3 regions of the Paenibacillus sp. FSL R10-2771 genome follow, and region 2 is predicted to be linked to each of the others. Evidence: predicted binding sites of a transcription regulator. Region 2 holds the regulator's gene; each other region holds the start of a gene.
What was found. The regulator Rex, encoded in region 2, represses fermentation and respiration genes when NADH is low (regulators of the CRP and FNR family bind a similar motif). The targets are predictions, from matches to a motif close to TTGTGAAATATTTCACAA.
Positions count from the first base shown of each region.

Region 1: pflB (formate C-acetyltransferase) is a predicted target of Rex. The motif match lies at 5,520-5,537, and genes of this name have one in related genera.
Region 3: NSU14_RS31235 (phosphoketolase family protein) is a predicted target of Rex. The motif match lies at 1,363-1,380, and genes of this name have one in related genera.

Region 1 covers NZ_JBBOBM010000001.1:1,997,310-2,005,123, forward strand. Annotated here, with positions in the region: gene NSU14_RS08290 (carbohydrate ABC transporter permease) at 1-699, shown strand, start outside; gene NSU14_RS08295 (ABC transporter substrate-binding protein) at 833-2,299, shown strand; gene adhE (bifunctional acetaldehyde-CoA/alcohol dehydrogenase) at 2,743-5,364, shown strand; gene pflB (formate C-acetyltransferase) at 5,626-7,814, shown strand, end outside.
Region 2 covers NZ_JBBOBM010000001.1:2,247,442-2,255,255, forward strand. Annotated here, with positions in the region: gene dinG (ATP-dependent DNA helicase DinG) at 1-602, shown strand, start outside; gene NSU14_RS09520 (redox-sensing transcriptional repressor Rex) at 822-1,475, shown strand; gene NSU14_RS09525 (amidohydrolase) at 1,462-2,763, shown strand; gene NSU14_RS09530 (cell wall elongation regulator TseB-like domain-containing protein) at 2,791-3,312, shown strand; gene NSU14_RS09535 (aminoglycoside adenylyltransferase domain-containing protein) at 3,624-4,391, shown strand; gene NSU14_RS09540 (hypothetical protein) at 4,917-5,459, shown strand; gene NSU14_RS09545 (AAA family ATPase) at 5,452-6,954, shown strand; gene NSU14_RS09550 (3-hydroxyacyl-CoA dehydrogenase family protein) at 7,087-7,814, shown strand, end outside.
Region 3 covers NZ_JBBOBM010000001.1:7,229,787-7,237,600, forward strand. Annotated here, with positions in the region: gene NSU14_RS31235 (phosphoketolase family protein) at 1-1,249, opposite strand, end outside; gene NSU14_RS31240 (hypothetical protein) at 1,593-2,678, shown strand; gene NSU14_RS31245 (GntR family transcriptional regulator) at 2,739-3,461, opposite strand; gene NSU14_RS31250 (hypothetical protein) at 3,615-4,553, shown strand; gene NSU14_RS31255 (GH36-type glycosyl hydrolase domain-containing protein) at 4,835-7,216, shown strand; gene NSU14_RS31260 (hypothetical protein) at 7,315-7,725, opposite strand; gene NSU14_RS31265 (LytTR family DNA-binding domain-containing protein) at 7,718-7,814, opposite strand, start outside.

The DNA.
Region 1 (7,814 bases), 250 kb from region 2:
CCGCCGCATTTTTTCCCGCAGGAGTGGCATTTCAGCAACCTTAAGGATGCGCTGGATTATATCAATCTGCCGATGTTCCTGCGGAACACGCTGTACATCTTTGTCGGAAACATGGTAGCTACCCTGGTTGTACTGGGCCTGGCGTCCTTCAGCATCTCGCGGATGAATGTGCCTTACCGCAAGGCCTTCTACTTCTTCTTCCTGATGACGCTGTTTATTCCGGCCACGAGCTATATGATCCCGAACTTTGTCAATCTGAAGGAACTCGGGCTGCTGAACCAGTATGCGGCTTTCTGGCTGCCGGCTGGGGCGAATACCTTCTTCTTCCTGCTGCTTAAGAACTTCTTCGACGGGATTCATCCGGAGATTCTTGAAGCCGCACGGATTGACGGGGCCTCTGAGCCGAGAAGCTTCTTCACCATTGCTGTTCCGCTGTCCATTCCGATTTTTGCAACACTGGCGATCTTTATCTTCTCCACAGCCTGGAACGACTGGTTCTGGCCGTCGCTTGTCATGCACAGTGAGGAGAAGTACACGCTCGCTACAGCGATCTATAAATACGTTATTAATGTAAAAGCACTGAACACTAACATCAAATTTGCCATTCTGTTCCTTGTTTCTTTGCCGCCTATTCTGGTCTTCCTTGTTTTCCAGAAGTTCATTATGCGCGGCGTTTCCCTGTCGGCTGTCAAAGGGTGATCAGAATTATGCTGCAGGGAGATACGGATCGTAAACCTGCACATGAAAGGAATATAAATACACCTCGTTTGTAAACGGTTTCTCTTTTATGATGAATTTGTAAGCTAATTATGAATTGAAAAGGGGAGTTTCAATGCGTAAATTTTCCAGCGTATTAGCATGTCTCCTGGTGACGGGATCGTTATTGTCCGCTTGCGGCGGCAATAATAACGGGAACAAACCGGCGGCAAATGGAGGAGAGGCGACGCCTGCACCAGCAGCTACTAATGCAGCAGAGGAGACCGCTGCTCCGACAGAGGCACCGGTAGATGATATCACCCAGAGAAAAGTAACGATCAAAATTCACTATCCTACCCCTGACCTTACCGAGGTAAGAGCACAGGAGGATGACAAGATCAAGCGGTTCCAGGAGGTCTATCCGAATGTAGAGATTGTCAAGGATGACTGGCAGTACAATGTAAGCGAAATCGGGGTGAAGATGGCGGCGAATGAAGCTCCTACCTTCTTCAACACCTATGCAACTGAAGCGAAATTCCTGGTCGAGAAGGGCTGGGTCGCTGATGTTACGGATCTGTGGAACAACTATGAATTCAAGGATCAGATTAACCCTGTCCTGCAGAATCAGTTCATTATTGACGGCAAAGTGTATGGCGTAACGCAAAAGGGTTATGTCACTACAACAATGATTAATAAAAAGATGCTGGATGAAAAAGGTGTAGCCGTCCCTCCAATGGACTGGACCTGGGATGATATGCTGAATACCGCCAAAGGGGTAGCGGATACCAAGAAGGGGATCTCCGGTATTGCTCCAATGGGTAAAGGCAACGAAGCAGGCTGGAATTGGACCAACTTCCTGTTCGAAGCAGGCGGTGAAATCCAGAAGATTGAAGGCGGTAAGGTTGTGGCTACATTCAATTCGGATGCCGGTGTGAAGGCGCTGGATTTCTATAAGAAGCTGAGATGGGAAGCCAAAGCAGTTCCTCAGGACTGGGCGCTTGGCTGGGGCGATGCTGTCGGCGCGTTCCAGCAGGGACGTACTGCTATGGTAATGGCCGGATCTGACGGTGTTATCGAGCAGGCGCTCAACCAGGGCGGACTCAAGCCTGAAGATGTACTTACTTACCCGATGCCAGCTGCTGAAAAAGGCGGCAAGCATACCGGCGTACTCGGCGGTGACTATCTGGTTATCAATCCGAACGCCAGCAAAGACGAGCAGGAAATGGCCTTCCGCTATATTACTTTCGATTACTTCTCTGACAAAGGCCTTGAAGCTCTTGATGCGATTATCAGCCAGCGCAAAACGGACGGCAAATACTACATCCCGCCGCTCCTTGATTACTATGCTGCTGATTCCGACTTCGGCAAGAAGACCAAAGCTGTCTATGACAAGTACGACATCGTTTATCAATACAGCCCTGAAATTATGGCGCTGCTGGATGGTAAGCCTGAAGCGCAATACAATACTCAGGATTACTATGCAACCATGTCCAATGTAATCCAGGAGCTGTTCTCTAAGGATGGTACAGATTCCAAAGCCCAGCTCGACGCTGCCGCCAAAACTGTTCAAGAGAAATTCTTCGATACTATCAAAGTGGAATAGTCACTTGCTGAATGAGTGGTTACGATGCTTGATAAAGGATTTATAACGCTAAGGCAGGAGACCCGGTCTCCTGCCTTTTTGCTTGCTCTGATTTATATTTATACTTCTATGTAAGAGAATGCGGCAGGAGAGTAGAGTTGACGAAGATTAGGAAGAACATCAGATAGCACCATTATTCTGGGGGAAAAACAAGGCTGAAGAGCTGGATTCAAGAAAAGCAGGGGAGGCTAGAGGGCGGGCGTTCGCAAATCGGACAAATATAAATGAATTATCACACAACAAATGGAAAATAGACTAGAATATGATCGAATGAAAGCGCTTTGAAAACAAATCAAAAAAAACTTTATACTTTGTGAAAGATTTCACTATACAAGGTGAAAAGGATATGATAAGATAAATGTGTAGAGAAAAACAACCTAAAAATTGACAGGAGGACGAGGGAGATGGCAGTTAAAAACGAAGTCGCCGCCCAAGTGAAACAAACCACCGCTGAAGAATATATTCAGACTTTGGTGGATAAAGCAAAGAAAGCTCATGAAGCGTTCATGGGACTGGATCAAGAGCAAACTAACACAATCGTTCATGCAATGGCGTTGGCCGGACTCGACAAACATATGTACCTGGCTAAGCTGGCCGTTGAAGAAACAGGACGCGGTGTCTATGAAGACAAAATTACGAAGAACATCTTCTCAACTGAATATATCTGGCACGGAATTAAGTACGACAAGACAGTAGGCGTTATTGAGGATAACGCTTATGACAACTTCCAGAAGATTGCTGAGCCTGTCGGAATCATTATGGGTATCACACCGGTAACCAACCCAACATCCACCACGATGTTTAAAGCTTTGATTTCCGCTAAGACACGTAACCCTATTATATTCGGATTCCACCCTTCAGCGCAAGAGTGTAGTGCGGCAGCCGCCAAAATTCTACATGATGCAGGTGTGAAGGCTGGCGCTCCTGAGAACTTCATCCAATGGATCGAACTTCCGACCATGGACAAAACAAACGCACTGATGAACAATCCTGACGTTGCACTGATTCTGGCAACCGGCGGATCGGCAATGGTTAAAGCGGCTTACAGCTGCGGCAAACCGGCACTCGGCGTAGGTCCTGGTAACGTTCCTGCTTTCATTGAGAAGAGTGCTGACATTGATCAGGCAGTGACAGACATTATCCTTTCCAAAACATTTGATAATGGTATGATCTGTGCTTCCGAGCAAGCGGTTATCATTGAAGAAGCGATTTTTGACCAAGTGAAGAAGAAAATGATTGCGAACGGCTGCTACTTTGTAAACAAAGAAGAAGCTGCCAAGCTGACAAGCGGCGCAATGAATGTAGAAAAATGTGCGGTTAACCCGGCTATCGTCGGCCAATCCGCTGTGAAGATCGCTGAAATGTGCGGAATTCAGGTTCCTGCCGGCACGAAGATCCTGGTAGCTGAACTTGAAGGCGTAGGTACCAAATATCCGTTGTCCGCTGAGAAGCTGAGCCCGGTTCTGGCTTGCTACAAAGTGAAGAACGCAGATCAGGGTATCGAACGCGCAGCTGAAATCGTTGAATTTGGCGGCATGGGCCACAGCTCGGCTATCCACTCGAACAACGAAGAAGTAATCATGAAGTTCTCCAACCGTCTGCAAACCGGACGTATTCTCGTCAACTCGCCATCCACACACGGCGCAATCGGCGATATTTACAATACTAATATCCCTTCATTGACACTGGGCTGCGGATCTTATGGACGCAACTCTGTATCGCAAAACGTGACTGCAATCAATCTGATCAACGTGAAAAGGGTGAACCGTCGTACCGTGAATATGCAATGGTTTAAAGTACCTGACAAGATTTACTTCGAAAAGGGATCCACACAGTACCTGGCCAAAATGCCTGATATCACTCGCGTAGCTATTATTACTGACCCTATGATGGTTAAACTGGGCTATGTGGAAAGAGTTGAGCATTACCTGCGTCAACGCCAGACTCCGGTAGCGATCGAAGTGTTCTCGGAAGTTGAACCGGATCCATCGACAACTACTGTAGAAAAAGGCGCTGCAATGATGAACAGATTCCAGCCGGACTGCATCATCGCACTCGGCGGCGGTTCCCCAATGGATGCTGCAAAAGGAATGTGGTTGTTCTACGAACACCCGGATGCAGACTTCAACGGCCTGAAACAGAAGTTCATGGATATCCGCAAACGGGTATACAAATTCCCTAAGCTCGGCAACAAAGCGAAATTCGTTGCGATTCCAACAACTTCCGGTACAGGTTCTGAAGTAACTTCGTTCGCAGTTATCACAGACAAGACAACTGGCAATAATACTAAGTATCCGCTTGCTGATTATGAGCTGACTCCAGACGTAGCTATTATTGATCCGGAGTTTGTATACAGCTTGCCGAAAACTGCTGTTGCCGATACAGGTATGGATGTATTGACACATGCAATTGAAGCTTATGTATCTGTAATGGCTAGTGACTATTCCGATGGTCTGGCAATCAAAGCCATTCAACTGGTATTCCAGTGGCTGGAGAAATCCGCACTGCAAGGCGACAAGCTTGCCCGCGAAAAAATGCACAACGCTTCGACTCTGGCAGGTATGGCTTTCGCTAATGCATTCCTGGGTATCAACCACAGCTTGGCGCACAAATGGGGCGGACAGTATCACACAGCACATGGCCGTACCAATGCCATCCTGATGCCGCATGTTATCCGTTACAATGCCAAGAAACCTACGAAGTTCGCTTCGTTCCCTAAATATTCGCACTTTGTAGCTGACGAACGGTATGCTGAAATTGCCCGTATCCTGGGATTGCCAGCACGCACTACCGAAGAAGGCGTAACCAGCCTGATCAATGCAATCCGCGACATGAACAAAAAACTCGGTATCGAAGAATCCTTCTCGGCTCTTGGCTTTGATCCTAAGGACTTCGAATCCCGTGTAGATTACCTGGCTGACCGTGCATTTGAAGACCAATGTACAACTGCCAATCCAAAAATGCCGCTGGTATCTGAACTTGCTGATGTATACCGCAACGCATTTTACGGAAGATTCGACAACTAATCTAAGATTGTCTGGCAAAGAATAAGGTTAAAGGTTAATATGGAACTGGATGGAAGTGACAAATATCACCGAAAGAGTGATATTTGTCACAGTCCTTTTTCAGAAAATAAACTAAAATGTTTATATAAACAACGATCCCAGTTATGAAGCCGCGATTGTGAATTTTATAACAACCAATAGCTATGGGATCACGAGACACGGGATTAACCTTCAAGCCCGCGATCTCTACAAATATACTAAATATAAATGGAGGGATTTAGCATGTCGGTGATTGAAAGAGAAGTACAAGAGGTTAAGTCGGGTTGGAGAAGTTTTACTAAGGGTACATGGGCTAAGAAAGTTGACGTTAATAACTTTATTGCCAAGAACATCAAGCCTTATGAAGGAAATGAAGAATTCCTGGTAGGTCCTACCAGCAACACCACTGAACTGTGGAAGATTATCTCCCAGCTTAGCAAGGAAGAAAGAGAAAGAGGCGGCGTATGGGATGTATCCCTCGATACTGTCTCCACGATCACTTCCCACAATCCAGGCTACATCGACAAGGACAAGGAACAAATTGTCGGCGTTCAGACTGATGCTCCTTTCAGACGTTCCATTCAACCGTTCGGCGGTATCAAAATGATGATCGACGCTACTAAAGCTTATGGCTTCGAGCTTCCGCAAAATATCGTTGACATGTTCACGAACATCCGCAAAACGCATAACCAAGGCGTATTTGATGCATATACACCAGACATGAGAGCTGTGCGTAAATCCGGCGTAATTACAGGTCTTCCTGATGCTTATGGCCGCGGACGTATCATCGGCGACTATCGCCGTATTGCCCTGTATGGTATTGATTTCCTGATTAAAGACAAGAAACAACAATTGACTGAACTTGAAGTAGATTCCATGACAGAAGAAGTGATTCGTCTGCGTGAAGAGCTGTCCGAGCAAATGCGTGCTCTGGGCGAACTGAAACAAATGGCTGCTGCTCATGGTCTTGATATCTCCAAACCAGCTAATAACTTCAAAGAAGCTACTCAATGGGTATACTTCGGTTATCTGGCTGCAGTTAAAGAGCAAAACGGTGCGGCAATGTCCCTCGGACGCGTATCCTCTTTCCTTGATATCTATGTACAACGTGATTTCGAAGAAGGTACTCTTACTGAAGAGCAAGCACAAGAAATCGTTGACCATTTCGTAATGAAACTGCGTATCGTGAAATTCCTGCGTACGCCTGACTATAATGATCTGTTCTCCGGCGACCCTACTTGGGTAACTGAATCCATCGGTGGTATGGCTGAAGACGGAACAACACGCGTAACTAAGAACAGCTTCCGTTTCCTGCATACCCTGTACAACCTGGGTCCTGCACCAGAGCCGAACCTGACCGTACTGTGGTCCGAAAAGCTGCCTGAAGGCTTCAAAAAATATTGTGCTAAGGTTTCCATCGAAACCAGTGCGATCCAATATGAGAACGATGATGTAATGCGTCCATACTGGGGTGAAGATTACGCAATTGCCTGCTGCGTATCCCCAATGCGTATCGGAAAACAAATGCAGTTCTTCGGTGCCCGTGCCAACCTGGCAAAAGCCCTGTTGTATGCAATCAACGGCGGTAAGGATGAAAAATCCGGCGCTCAGGTAGGTCCTGAATATCCGGCGATCACTTCCGAATACCTTGATTACGACGAAGTAATGAAACGCTTCAAACCAATGATGGAATGGCTGGCTAAGACTTATGTCAACACGCTGAACATCATTCACTACATGCATGACAAATATTCTTACGAACGTATCGAAATGGCACTGCATGACCGCGACATTCTGCGTACTATGGCTTGCGGTATTGCCGGTCTGTCCGTTGCTGCCGACTCCCTGAGCGCAATTAAATACGCTAAGGTTAAACCGATCCGCAACGAAGAAGGTATTGCTATCGACTTCGAAACTGAAGGTGAATTCCCTTGCTACGGTAACAACGACGACGCTGTTGACAACATCGCGGTTGAACTGGTTGAAACCTTCATGAGCATGATCCGTAAAAACAAAACTTACCGTGATGCTGTACCGACTCAATCGGTATTGACTATCACTTCGAACGTTGTTTATGGTAAGAAGACTGGTACTACTCCTGATGGACGTAAAAAAGGCGAACCGTTCGCACCTGGTGCTAACCCAATGCACGGACGCGACAAGAAGGGTGCACTTGCTTCCCTGAACTCTGTTGCTAAACTGCCTTACTCCGATGCACAGGATGGTATCTCCAACACATTCTCAATCGTTCCTAAGGCTCTGGGTAAAGACGAAGAATCCCGTAAGTCCAACCTGGTATTCATGATGGACGGATACTTCCACAACAACGCTCAGCACTTGAATGTTAACGTATTTAACCGTGAGCAGCTGATTGATGCAATGGATCACCCTGAGAACTACCCACAATTGACCATTCGCGTATCCGGCTATGC
Region 2 (7,814 bases):
CCCGCTTTGTGGATACACTGGTCCATTCTCTGGCAGAAACTGCCGTGGCTACCCGCGGGCGGATGCTGGTGCTCTTCACCTCCTACAAGATGCTGCGCCAGGTCTATGATCCGCTGAAGGAGGCCCTGGCTTCGCAGGATATCGCGGTGCTTGGACAAGGCGTAGAAGGCGGCAGTCGGAGCAAGCTGATCCGGCGGTTCCAGGACAGTACAGCGTCAGTCTTGCTGGGTACGAGCAGCTTCTGGGAAGGTGTAGACATTCCCGGTGAAGCTTTGACCTGTCTGGCCATTGTCAGACTTCCGTTCCAGCCGCCTAATCATCCGCTGGCTGAAGCGAAGTCGGAGCTGCTCCAGGCACAGAAGAAGAATCCGTTCATGAAGCTGTCCGTCCCGCAGGCCGTAATCCGCTTCAAGCAAGGCTTCGGGCGGCTGGTCCGCACCGCGCAGGACCGCGGAATCGTTATTGTATATGATACCAGGGTAATCGAATCTTATTATGGGAAGTATTTCCTGTATTCGCTGCCCGGTCCCAAGATGGAGCATATGCTGACGGATCAGATCGTTCCGCGGATTGCAGAATGGCTTGAAGAAGGCGGGGTTTAATAATCCGTCTCCGGTTGATATTATGTATAAGTAATTATTGTTCTGAAGTCCCGTGCTCCACTGCTGCTGCCCAAACGGGCAGTAGTACCCGGAGCATGGTTCCTATAACCGGCTTATCAAGCAGCATATGCTATCAAACCTAAGTGAATGCTTACGAAGCGAGTTTTGCGAAGTTGAATCAAGCAGCATATGCTATCAAAACTTTTAGGAGGAGAAAACATGAAATCGGATAAAATATCGGAGGCCGTCGTTCGCAGACTCCCAGTGTACCTGCGTTTCCTGAACGATCTCCAAAAACGTGAAATCTCAACAGTTTCTTCTCAGGAGCTGGGACAGAAGCTTGATCTCAACCCCGCCCAGATCCGCAAGGACCTGGCTTATTTTGGTGATTTCGGCAGAAAAGGCATTGGTTATGATGTCTCTTATCTGATTGAGAAGATCAGGCATATTCTCAAGCTGGACCAGCAGATTAATGTAGCTCTGGTAGGTGCAGGTAATCTTGGCCACGCCTTGTCGAATTACAATGCTTACTTGAAGGATACGATGAAGATTACAGCTGTATTTGATGCTTATGAGCCTAAGGTAGGCCAGCAGATCAACTCGTTGACTGTTCAGCCGATGAGTGAGCTGGGGGATACCATCCGTGCACAGGGCATCCGCATCGGGATTATTACCGTTCCGGACAGTGAAGCACAGAACGTTGCTGACATTCTGGTGGATTCGGGCATTGAGGCGATCCTGAATTTTGCGCCTGTCATTCTGAAGACTCCGGCCAATATCCGGATTCATGCCGCCGATTTCACTACGGATCTGCAGAGTCTGGCTTATTATTTGCATGACGGAAAGGACGAAGCTGAAGATGAGCAGCAATAAAACCATTATTAAAAACGGGCGTTTTCTGGTGCCTGGCAGCGAAGAGCCGGTGCTGAGCGGTTATATGACCATCGAAAATGATCTTATTACTTACATAGGTGAAGATAAGCCTGTAATTGAAGAGGATGCCGAGGTTATTGACGGCAGCCGGCTGCTGTTCATGCCGGGTCTCGTCAACACCCACGGCCATGCGGCGATGTCACTGCTGCGCGGCTACGGCGATGATATGGTACTGCAGGCTTGGCTGCAGGAAAAAATGTGGCCGATGGAAGAGAAATTCACCGGTGATGATGTGTACTGGGGAACCTCTTTGTCCGTTCTTGAGATGCTGAAGGGCGGCACTACGACCTTCCTCGATATGTATGACCATATGGACCGGGTTGCTGAGGTTACCGAGCAGTCAGGCATCCGTGCTGTACTTATGCGCGGTGTTATTGGCCTTTGTCCGGAAGAGGTGCAGAATCACAAGCTCGCGGAGGCGATTGCTTTTGCCCGGAACTGGCATGGCAAGGCTGACGGCAGAATTACTGCAATGCTCTCGCCGCATGCGCCTTACACCTGTCCTCCGGAGTTTTTCATGAAGTTTGTCCAGGCGGCTCATGATCTTGATCTGCCGATGCACACGCATATGTCCGAAACGCGTCATGAAGTGGAGCAGAATGTGGCCGATTACGGCCTGCGTCCGGTCGCTCATCTGGAGAAGCTGGGAATGTTCACCCGGCCGTCCCTGATCGCCCATGGTGTTCATCTGAACGATGAAGAGATTGAGATTCTGGCCCGCCACAATGTTGGTGTATCCCACAATCCCGGCAGCAATCTGAAGCTGGCCAGCGGAGTAGCCCGTGTTCCTGAGCTTCTTAGAGCAGGAGTTAAGGTCTCCCTGGGTACGGACGGTGCGGCAAGCAACAACAACCTGGATATGTTCGAAGAAATGCGGCTGGCCGCGCTGATCCACAAAGGTGTAAGCGGTGATCCTACAGCAGTACCGGCTCCAGAGGCGCTGCTGATGGCGACCGAATATGGTGCACAGTCTATTTTCCTGAACCAGGTAGGCCGGCTTGCAGCAGGGATGAAAGCCGACTTCATTGCGATTGATATTGATCAGCCGCACTTGCTGCCGCATACCGATCTTTTGTCCCATGCGGTATATTCAGCCAGTGCCAAGGATGTGGAGCATGTCTGGGTGAACGGCAAACAGGTTGTGAAGCACGGACAATGTCTGACACTAGATGAAGAAGCTATCCGCCGCAAAGCGCAGGAAACGTTCGAGGGACTGCTTAAACGGTAATACAGGTTTAAAGGGAAAGGAAGCTGCATGTTGAAGAAGAGGAGAAAATGGCTTCCGCTGGGGATTTCCCTGGTTCTGCTCCTTCTGTTCGGACTAAGCCAGTTTTATGCCTACATTATGAAGGATCAGTGGAACGAGCGGAGTGAAGCCAAAGAGATTGCCAGAGCGCGGGCCGGCTTAACTGAGGTAACCAAAGCACAGAAATCCGTCTGGGATGAAAATGCGATATACTGGGTGCTTACCGGAAAAAATGATGCAGGAACCGAGCTGATGGTTTGGGTCCGTTTTACCAAGGAAGGCCAGCCAGCCGGAGGCGCCAACGATTTATACGCGGAGGAGCTCAGCAAAGGGACTTCTGAGGCGCAAATCCGTGATATTATAGCTGCCCAGCTTCCGGGTATTACGATTAAGCGGCTGCTGCCGGGAGTGTATAACGGAGAATATGCCTGGCAGCTGTTCTACAAAAAGGACGGCAGGTTCTATTACAGCTTCTATCGCTTCACAGACGGCAGTGCCATCGGTGAAGGGTACAGCCTGCCCAACCGGTAAGCGGCAGCAAGAATGGTCTACAGCAGGAGCGGGAGGACAGTTGAACTGTTCTCCCGCTTTTTATATTAATATAAGCCGTAATTTAAAAGGTTCTTCAAGGGAGAGAACAATCAATAACTATTCTTGGACTTGTGGCCTACTTGGAGCTATGGCTTAATAATAGGGGAGGAATAGATGAATCCATTTCGATGGCATGACAGCTGGATAGCATTAATCAGTATATACGATGATGCATACCGGATTGTCATATCGGAAGTATTCATTCCCGGCATCTGCTTCATACATAATTGACATTCAGGAGGATCATAAATTTGGAAATTCTAGCCTATTTAGATCAGGCGGTAACGTTGTTCAAAGAGGAGCTGGGGGCAAATTTGTCCGGGATTTATCTGCACGGTTCGCTGGCCATGGGCTGTTTTCATCCGGATAAAAGTGATATTGATCTGCTGATTGTCGTACACGACAAGCTGCCTGTAGAGGTCAGCCGGAAACTGGCCAAGAAAGTGATAGCTTATCACGACAGTCTGCCGAACCGGCGCGGGGTTGAGCTAACTATTGTATTGAAGAAATATTTGAAGAACTTTGTGCATCCGACGCCCTTTGAGTTTCACTTCTCGGACTTTCATCTGGACCGGTACAGAAATGATGAGCATTATCTGTGTGGCGGGTTTGAGGACAGGGATCTTGCGGCTCAATTTGCCGTAGTCTATCAGCGGGGATTTATTCTGTACGGCGAGCCTATCCGCGAAGCGTTTCTGCCGGTAGACCGCCAATACTACCTCGATTCTATCCTTGGTGATATCGGAGATGCTGCTCAGCAAATCATAGATTCTCCAGTGTACTACACACTGAATTTGTGCCGTGTGCTGTATTTTGTGCGGGAAGAAGTTGTGTCTTCCAAAAAGGAAGGCGGGGAGTGGGGCCTGCAGCATTTGCCGTCCAGCTATCACGGGCTGCTGAAGCACTGCCTTGAAGAATATAGCGGTGTGGCGAGTGACAGCAGTTACGACCCGGAGTTATTAATTGATTTTGCAGAATACATGGCCGGCGAAATCAGACAGCACCAAGCCAAGGTGTAAATTCAAACTAACAATGAGTGAAGCGGACTGAGATTCCGTTATCTTGTTCATTTAAGCCCGAAATGGGGTGTATTTGTTAATTAACGGAATCTGAGTCCGCGCCAGCGGCAGACCAGCAAAAGGCGGATTATATTGAAGGGTCGACCTTAATAAAGAGGCAAAGCCCCTTCAGCTTTGGAACTGGAGGAATTAATGCGACTCCTAAGTCCATGTCCTACAAAAGAGAGCACCGCAGGCATTTATTTGCCTACAGGGTGCTCTTTTTCGATATCCTTACCGGCAAAGCTAATTCTGTACACATTTATTGCCGATAAGAAAGATAATCTACTGAAACATCCAGAAATTAGTATCAAAAATTTTAAATATATTCACACTTTTATGTAAAATCGTATATACACCTGTGATATACTACTACTTGTATCAGGACATGCTTAAGAGCATGTCAGTCTCGGAAGGGCGCTAGACACGCTAGATTGGTCATTATTATAGATTTATGTTCGGTCATTTTTGAGAGGAGGACGTTTCTTGAAACTGCGTCTTATGCCTGTACTGCTAACGTCTCTGCTGTCCGCTGCATTGTTATTCGGTGGCTGGTATTCGTACCGCCAGTTCGCTGTGCAGGAGCCGCTGCAAAAACTTGTATCATCCTATGAGGGAGTGAAGGATTCCCATATTAGTATTAAACGCAATGAGGTCACTTTGAAACTTGATTTGCAGCCGGGCACGAAATTACGTGAGCTCGTGCAGTATGTATCCAAAGAGGGCAGCTCAGCTATCAACGGCCGCACGCTCAAATTGGATGTCGAACAGAACTCCAGCGCTTTGCTGGATGAGTATTGGGATAAAGCCATGTTCTCGGTTGCAGAGGCGATGGAGAGCCGGAAGTATACATTAATCCCTGCCAAGCTGGATGGTCTGAAGACGCAAGACAGCAAGTACAGCGGGGTTATAGCAACAACGGAAATTGATGACAAGAATGTGTATGTGAGTCTGAGCAACGGTAAAGAGAGTAAGTTCATCATTCTGCCGCGTGCGGCGGCTACGATGGGAGTGTGGAACAATGCCTAAGTATTGGAAAGAGGTCCTGGCCGGATTTGTTCCGGTCATGCTGATTTTTATGGTTTTTGTCGGGATTAACATTTTCCCTGTAATTATTGCCTTCGGCATGGTCGCTGCCCTCCTGTTTATTGCCCACGCACGCGGCGGTCTGGCGGTAAATGCAGGTGCAGATAAGAAACGTAAGAAGAATGGGCCGTCCAAGCTGACTTTTGAGGAAATCGGCGGCCAGGACAACGCTAAACAGGAGCTGCGGGAAGCACTGGACTTTCTGATCCGGCATGAAGAAATCAGCAAATTCGGGATTCGCCCGCTGAAGGGGATTCTGCTGACAGGGCCTCCGGGAACCGGTAAGACGCTGATGGCCAAGGCTGCGGCACATTATACCAACTCAGTATTTGTGGCTGCATCAGGCAGTGAGTTTGTGGAAATGTATGTCGGTGTCGGTGCAGGACGTGTCCGCGATTTGTTCAAGGATGCCCGTACCCGTGCGCTTAAGGAAAATAAGCAAAGTGCCATTATATTTATTGATGAGATTGATGTCATCGGCGGCAAGCGTGAAGGCGGGCAGCAGCGTGAATACGACCAGACGCTTAATCAGCTGCTGACCGAGATGGACGGGATCTATAACAATGAAGCCCCGCGCATTCTGCTGGTAGCAGCAACGAACCGCAAGGAAATGCTGGACTCCGCACTGCTGCGTCCGGGCCGGTTCGACCGCCACATCCAGGTGGACATGCCGGACAAGAAAGGCCGCAAGTCGATTCTCGATCTGCATGCCAAGAACAAACCGCTGCATGAAACGGTAAGCTTGGATAAAATCGCCGAGGAAGCTTATGGCTTCTCGGGTGCACAGCTGGAAAGCGTGATGAATGAAGCAGCGATTTACATGATGCGTGAGAATCTGACCCAGGTAGAGCAGCGTCATCTCTCGATGGCGATTGATAAAGTCATGATGGGTGAGAAGACCGACCGGGAAACGAATCATGAGGAGAAACAGCGGGTAGCGATTCATGAGCTGGGACATGCTATTATGGCTGAGCTGCTGCGTCCGGGAAGCGTTAGCCAGGTTACTCTGACTCCGCGCGGACAGGCTCTCGGGTATGTAAGACATAATCCGCAGACCGAACAGTATCTGTACACGAAGGATTATCTGGAGAATCAGATTATGATTGCCCTGGGCGGAGCAGCTGCCGAAGAGATGTATTACGGCGGACGCAGTACCGGTTCACGCGGAGACTTTGACCAGGCGCTGAATATTGTCGAAACAATGATGAAATCGGGACTTACCTCCCTCGGGATTGCTAATCTGCAAATGGTAACCACTGAAGAGCTGATGAAAGAGAATAGTAAAATACTGGATGAGCTAATGGTCCGCACGAATGACCTGCTGATTAAGCAAAGAAATGTATTTGATTACTCTCTTGACATTTTAATGAAGGAAGAAGTTCTCTCCGGGGAGCAATTTCGTTGTCAATTTCGTGACAGTGTCCTTTTACCGGCATAATTCTTTATGCCGGTTATTTTTTTTTACTTTTCAGACATGCTAAGATATCATTATATGTCGGGCTACATATTTTTTTCGACAGACAAGGTACAATACAAAAGTATAGATACCTGAAAGGATGGAGACTTTTAAATGAATTTTAAAAAGATCGGTGTCATCGGCGGTGGCACAATGGGACAAGGGATTGCTGAAATGCTGGCAGCCAAGGGCCTGGATGTAATGCTGGTGGAGAAAACTGCAGACAGACTGAACTACTCCTACGAAATGATCGAGACCAGTCTCGACAAACAGCTGGAGAAATGGGCCATTACCCAAGCGGAGAAGAAACTGATTCTTAGCCGTATCCAAAAAGTGACACATTTTGCTGAACTGAGCTCCTGCGATATGGTCATTGAGACCATCGTTGAAGATCTGGAAGCGAAGCAGAAGGTATTCAATCAGCTCGATCAGGTGTGTCCGAGCCACATTATCCTTGCCAGCAACACGTCAACTTTAAGCTTGACTGAGCTTGCAAGCTCGACAATGTATCCGGAACGCGTAATCGGCATGCACTTCATACATCCTGTAGCGAAGGTTGATCTGGTTGAAATCGTGCGCGGATTGAAAACTTCCGACAGCACCTTTGAAGATACCAAAACCTTTGTTGATGAGATCGTTGAGAAAAAAGGCGTAATGATCTATGAATCCCCGGGATTTGTAACCTCACGCCTCATTTGCCTGTTCATTAACGAGGCTATGCATGTGCTGCAGGAAGGTGTCGCTTCTCCTGAAGATATTGATGATGCTATGCGCATTGGCTACCAGTTCCAGAACGGACCGCTTGAAATGGCAGACCGTTTCGGTCTGGATTCTGTTCTTGC
Region 3 (7,814 bases), 5.0 Mb from region 2:
TCTCTTCGTTGAGCGTTACAACCTCCTTCAGGTATTTGCCCAGTACAGCCATATCCTGCGCGATCACTTGACCCGGTACGGAATTATCCAGTGCATAGTTGCGGAAATTCGGCTTGTGCAGATCTTTAATCAGGTTACCGGCGTTCGTTACAGGGTTCATCCCCATACGTCTGTTACCAGTAGGCAGAATCTCAGCCAGATCAGCGTTCAAACGGCCATTCTCATCAAATAATTCTTCAGGTCTGTAGCTGTTCAGCCATTCGAGCAATGCAGGCGCATGCTTCATGTTCTTCTGATCTACCGGAATCGGCACCTGATGGGCCCGGAAGGAGCCTTCATTCGGCACACCGTCCCACGCTTTCGGACCGGTCCAGCCTTTAGGCGTACGGAAGACCAGCATCGGCCAAGCCGGGCGTGTGGTATCGTTATTTTCACGGGCATTCTTCTGAATCGCTTCGATCTTCTCAATAATGGTGTCCAGAACCTTAGCCATTTCCGGATGCATCAGATCAGGATTCTCGCCTTCCACGAAGAACGGTTCCCAGCCGCTTCCTGCAAAATAAGCCGTTAACTCTTCTCTGGACATCCGGGACAGAATGGTCGGGTTGCTGATCTTGAAGCCGTTCAAATGCAGAATCGGCAGCACCGCACCATCTGTAATCGGGTTAATAAACCGGTTGGAGAACCAGGAAGCCGCCAGAGGTCCGGTCTCTGCTTCGCCGTCACCTACAACAACTGCCGAGATCAGGTTCGGATTATCCAGAACTGCGCCCACACTGTGAGACAAGGAGTAACCCAGCTCGCCGCCTTCATGAATCGATCCTGGTGTTTCTGGGGCAGCATGGGAAGCCACTCCGCCCGGGAAGGAGAACTGTTTGAACAATTTCTTCAGTCCAGGGATATCCTGAGTGATCTGCGGGTAGATTTCGGTGTAGCTTCCGTCCAGATAGGAGTTCGATACCATAACCTGGCCGCCATGGCCCGGACCTTCAATATAGAACATATCCAAATCATATTTAGTAATTACGCGGTTCAGATGCGCATAGATAAAGTTCTGCCCAGGGATTGTGCCCCAGTGTCCGATCGGCTTCACTTTTACGTCTGCGTCCTTCAAAGGTTCTCTTAACAACGGGTTATCCTTCAAATAGAGCTGACCCACGGAGATGTAGTTCGTTGCGCGCCAGTAGGCGTCAAGCTTTGCCAAATAAGTTTTAGAAGAATAATCCACCTGTGCGATTGATAATCCCATTTCTTCCACTCCCTAATTTTTATCTTTGTATTTTGAATGTATCACTTCTACAGTTACATCATACTCCTGACTTTAATAAATTCAATCTTTTTAGCAATTGATACGGTCCAATATTGTGAAATTTTGAACATAGTATGAAATCGGGAGCAATAAATTTATATATAACCTTTATTTTATGATTTATGTAAATAAATTCTAATCAAATTTTCGATGAAAAAACTTCTAAAGCATCTCCCTTCTGGACATCACCATTCCAAATACGGTATCATTTTGTGGGAATTACTTACAAGTTTAAATCATAAGCATATCACCCAGCTGCTATCAGGAAGGAGAACAGATATTCGTGAGAACTTCATCCACCCCCTCCCGATCCCGTATTACGGTAAAAGTGACCCTTACAGGACTTATCCTTCTTGCCGCAATCGGCCTGTGCCTTTGGACAGGGTTCGGTTTATTTTTAGCCAAAAGCGGGTACCTTTATCAAAAAGGAATCGTCCGGGCCTTAAATGCAACCTATCAATCTGAATTTGTTATCGTGTCTAAAGAAGGATTAAATGAGGACGGGTATCAGGTGTTTAAGGCATCGCCGGCGAATGACCGCAGCTTGGTATTTACGGTAAGCCGCACCAACGGCCATGTGGATGGCGGTCTTCCGCTTAGGAGACAGCTCAGCAACAATTATGAGGAAACCGCTCAAAAGAAGTATTATCCTCTTCTGGTTAAGAAATATTTTGGCATTGAGCTGCAGGATATTCCTATGTCTATTTATCGGGGAACCCGTTCGTCCCGGGAGATATCTGATGAAAATTACGTAGCGGTGAACCGGGCGAATCTGGACGAGATCGCCTCCAAAGCCAAAGCATTCTTCAGTGAAGCAGAAAGCCACCGTCTAAAACAACTTTTTCTCCGCTTTGAAGATGACTTGGGCGTTTCCTCCGAAGATGCAGGCATAGCTATTCAGCGGCTTGAATTGCCGGGCTTTGATTTTAAAGTAGGAGAGCACTGGAAAAAAGGATTCCGGCTTTTGAGTGAAGAGGAGCTTAAACAGAAAATCGTAAGTCAGGCTGGACGGGGGATTGCCGATCGGGTGGCCTATACTTTTGATACAGAATATCCGGACTTCAGCGGGAATTTCGCAATAAAGTTTACAGGGAATGATCTGAACAGCTTTGAAGCCTATGTGTCCGCCCACACAATAACAGCAGAGAAAAGGGAAGATGCTCTTGCTGAAATTTATGAGGCCTACACCAGGGTGATTATTTTTATCCCTAAGCTGCCTCTTAACATGACCGCTCTTCACCTGAAGTACGAAACCAACACAGAGACAGAGTCAGTAACCCTCAAGAAAGAAGAGATAAGTAAAGTCAGCAGCCTGGCTGCCCTGAAAGAGCTGTTCAAGCATTCCCAACAAACCGTAAACCCTCGCTAAACCGAGGCTAAATTATATGCAGACCCCAAAAAGACCGGGAAATTCCCGGCCTTTTTTTCGTTAATGAACAGACACGAACGTGTTGAATTTCAGATACTGGTAATGGAAGCGCATATGCGAGAATTCAAATGGCGTCCCGTTATCCAGGAAGAAGATCCCTTCCATGATTCCAACAGGCTCATTCTCCTTCAAGTGGAGCAATTCCTGATCACTAGGCAGCGAAGGCTCGGCAAAAATAGATAAAAAGGATTTGGTAACCGCCAGATTGCGCGACTCCTCCAGATAATGAAAGATCGATCCTTCGATAATCGCCATATCGAGATCCTGTACAATTTTAATCGGAATATATCCGGTCTCAATCATAAAGGGCTCCTCATCAAACAGGCGCAGGCGGACAATCTTATATACGAAATCATGAGGCTGCAAGAATAAATCACGCTGAAGCTCTTCCGTGGGCCGGATAACCTCGAAGTTCAGTACTTTGATCTCCGGCTTCTTGCCATGCATTTGAAAGTTGTCGGAGACCCCCAGATTAGAGCCCTCGTAATTAAAAATCGAATCGTTTTTTATGTACAGCGGATTAATAAAGGTTCCCGATCCGCGTTTCTTGAAAATAATGCCGTAGCTCTCCATCTTGGTCAGCGCACGCTTAATGGTACTGCGGCTAACCTGATACGTTTCACTGAGACTACGCTCATCCGGCAATCTCATATCAGCAAACCGTCCCGCAAAAATCTTCATTTTGAGGTCATCAATAATTTGCTTATAGACAAATTGTGTCATGTAGTACTCCTTCGTCGGGTCGAGCCTAAACTTCAATATTAAATATATCATATTAGGATGAATGATAGCGCTCAAATTTCAAACCTGAAACCCCGCCTGTCAAACCGCGTACATAGAACTGGAAATAAATATATTACCAGGGGGAAATACAAAATGAAGAGAAAATTTGTTATCGGACTTATTATTGCTTTTATGGCACTAACGGGCTGTAGCTCAAATAAAAACACGGCAGAGCCATCGGCGACTACAGCAGCTGCTCCGGCAGAAACACAGGCATCCTCAATTCCTACCGAGGCGCCAACACCTGCACCTAAAAAATTGTCTGATACAGAAGCTGTGGCGCTTGACTACGTTAACATTTTCTTAAACGGATCGGATAGTGAAGCAAAAAAAACCTTCATTACAGACAACGTCTATCCGGATGCCCAGCCGCTGTTTCAAATGATTCAATCCGTAGAAACACCTGATGACCAGAAACTTAAGAATCCCCAGGTTCTCGAGTCTACACATTATTCTGATGAAGGCGGTATGAAAGTTGAGGCCGTGTTAATCCAAGGCCAAAAAGCCTCTAACCTCAAAAGCGAATTGATCGTTCTTATCAGTGACCTGAAAATTATCTGGGCAACAGATTCATCAGACCAGGAAACATTCGGCGAAGCAAGAAAGGTCTTCAAAGAGCCAGTCCCGGAAGCTTCGTTATCAACCGTACCTGCTCCTAGCGAAATGTTAAGAGAGATCCGGAATTTCGTAATCTCCGACGTGTGGAACGAGGGATTTGTTGACATCCATTCGTATATTAATAGCGGGACCGGCAGTACAGGACAGAGTCTGGATATCAATTTCACCGTTGAGCAGCTGGCCAAGACCATGGATAAGAAAAAGGAATACGACAGCTATATCACCGGTCTTGATTCCAAGTATGATTCTCTTAAACAGGTCTGGACGAAGCTTTCCTCCGAAACTGATCGTCTATACAGCCTGGTTCAACAGAATCCGCCCAAAGCCAACGATACCACCGCGAATTTTGATACCGGAATCTTCAATCAGTATTTGGAGGCCTTTGAGAAGGAAGTAGACGCCGCAATCAAATAATTGCTAATTAAAAATGCAGTCCATCTCCTTGGGGGGAAAGGACTGCATTTATCTATAGATGCTTATTGATCAATGCTCCCCATAATCATATCCATGAGATTACCCGGTTCCAATATAACAAACACCTATAAAAATATTATATTGTTTGCTTTTTACACTAAAAATTAGGGTTTCTTAGTAGGCCGAAACTGTCTTATAATGAGATTGGGCGGGAAATTCCAACCGTTTGTGAACGCGTGTTTACACTCCTGCCTGTCATCCACTTTGTAGGAGGAATGGTTATGCAATACGGTCATTTTGACGAAAAGAACAAAGAGTATCTCATCACGAAGCCTAATACACCTGCCCCTTGGGCCAACTATCTTGGCTCGCCGGAATACGGCGCGATTATCTCAGGAAATGCCGGAGGCTACAGCTTCGTGAAGTCCGGGGCCAACGGACGGCATCTCCGCTACCACTTCAACTCTAAGGACGAGCCGGGACGCTACATTTATGTAAGAGACCTGGAGAACGGGGATTATTGGTCCGGCTCCTGGCAGCCAGTGGGTAAAGATCTGGAACAATACCAATCGGTATGCCATCATGGAACCGGATACACGAACATCGTCTCGGATTACGATAACATCCATACGGAATCGTTATACTATGTGCCGCTGAACAAAACCTACGAGGTATGGCGGATGAAGGTGCGTAATGACGGCACCAAACCCCGGAAGCTGGCTCTCTTCGGTTTTGCCGAACTGACCAACAATAACAACTACGAGCAGGATACCGTCAACCTGCAGTACACCCTGTTTATCTCACGCACCTACTATAAGAATAATATGATCCTTCAGGTCATCAACGAAAATATCCCCGAAGAGCAGAGCTGGAGATTCTTCGGCGCAGCCGGCGCGGAAGTTACCGGTTACGACGGCGACCGCGATACCTTCCTGGGCGATTACCGCAGCTACGGGAACCCGGCTTCCGTTGCGAACGGCGAATGTTCCAATTCACTCAACTACAATACCAATGCCTGCGGCGCCCTGCAGATCAATGTGGAGCTGCAGCCGGGAGAAGAGAAAGAAGTCGCCTTCCTGCTGGGACAGTATGATGAGCAAGGTGCGTCTGAGATTCTGAGTCACTACAAAGATTTGTCTGTGGTAGAGAAGGAGCTCGAAGAACTGAAGGCGTTCTGGCACAGCAAGCTTAACCGCTTCCAGGTTCAGACCCCGAGCGACAATCTGAACAATATGATCAACACCTGGAATGCTTACCAGTGCTTCATTACCTTCATCTGGTCGCGTGCTGCCTCCTTCCAGTACTCCGGTCTGCGTAACGGGCTCGGCTACCGGGATACCGTGCAGGATATTCAAGGCATTATCCATCTGGATCATGAGATGGCCCTTGAGCGCCTACGACTGATGATTTCAGCCCAGGTCTCCAATGGCGGCGGACTGCCACTCGTCAAATTTGATCATAATCCAGGCCATGAAGGCACACCGGACGACCCGGAATACGTGCGGGAAACCGGACATCCCCATTATCGTGCGGATGATGCCCTATGGCTGTTCCCGACGGTTATCAAATACTTAAATGAAAGCGGTAACTGGGGCTTTACGGATGAAGTAGTTCCTTATTCGGATAAAGGCGAGGATACCGTATATGGACATCTGCGCCAGGCCCTGCAGTTCAGCCTGGACCGCATGGGTGCACACGGGATGCCGGTTGGGCTGCATGCCGACTGGAACGACTGTCTGCGGCTTGGAGCTAAAGGGGAGTCTCTGTTCGTTGCCTTCCAGCTGTATATGGGCTTCAAAATATTCATGGAAATTGCCCGGAATAAAAACAAGCCGGAAGATGTAGAGTGGGCACAGGCGCTGCTCGAAGAGCTGGACGGCAATATTCAAAAGCATGCCTGGGAGAATGACCAGTTCGTCCGCGGGTTCACCGAAGACAACTATACCATCGGCTCCTGGGAGAACGATGAGGGCAAAATCTGGCTGAATCCGCAAAGCTGGGCGGTTCTCAGCGGCGCTGCCCGTCCGGAACAGGCCAAGCTCTCCATGGATAAAGTGTACGAGAATCTGCGGACCGATTACGGCTCTATGATTTTCTATCCGCCGTTCCGTAAATACGGTCTGCCTGTAGCGCTAATGGCCCTCTTCAATGCCTCCACCAAGGAGAACGGCGGGATCTTCAGCCAGCCGCAGGGTTGGCTGATTCTGGCCGAGACGATGATCGGCAACGGCGACCGCGCGTTCGAGTATTTCCTGAACTGCAGTCCGGCCAGCATGAACGATCAAGCCGAGGTCCGCAAGCTGGAGCCATACGTACATGGCCAGTTTGTTGAATCCAAGGACAGCCCGTACCAAGGCCGGGCACATGTCCACTGGCTCACCGGCACCGCCTCGACCGTTATGGTCTCTCTGGTAGAGGGCATTATGGGGGTTCAGCCGCAGAAGGATGGCCTCCGCCTGAATCCGTGCGTCCCTTCCGAATGGACAGAATTCTCTATGGTGCGGGAATTCCGCGGCAAGAAGCTGAACATCCGGGTTGAGAACAAGAACGGCGTGCAAAAAGGAGTATCGCATATCGTCATTAACGGCGAAGAAATTCAGGGCGACCTGATTCCGGTTACCCAATTGGCGGCAGAGAATGATGTGCTGGTTGTTATGGGATAACGTTTAGGGATAGACAAGGAGAGCGGACCGGTTACGGACGCTCTCTTACTTTTTGCGGTATAGCAGACATTTCCTCTGTGGCCCCCGCAGACTCCGGTCTACTTCAATATCTTATTCAACTCCGCAGCTTGTTTCTTACTGTTCAATCTGGCATAGAAGTAGAACGCAATTGTATGCAGGACAACGGATAACAGTAGCATTGCAGGCAGCCATGGTCTGATATGGTTGAACATATCTACAGAGAACAGCCACACCATCCCCATTCCGCCTGCTATACTGAGGGTCGAAGAAATAAGAATGTTCCACAGCGGCCGTAGCGTGAAATGATTCCACAGCACATTGTACATAACTCCGAAGATCCCCGCAGCAATAACAGCGATACCCGCAAGCCGCCAGAGATACAGCATATCCAGCGATTGCTCCCGGAAGAAGACCGTAAGCAGCAGCATGATCCATAACGAAGTTAAGGTGAACACCTGAAAAAACGACTGTTTTAATTGATTAGCCATGATAACTCCTCCTGAAATTATTCATATAGTAACGGCTGACATAATAATATGAACCATCTGTCAAATTCACTTTTATCCGGGCATTATCT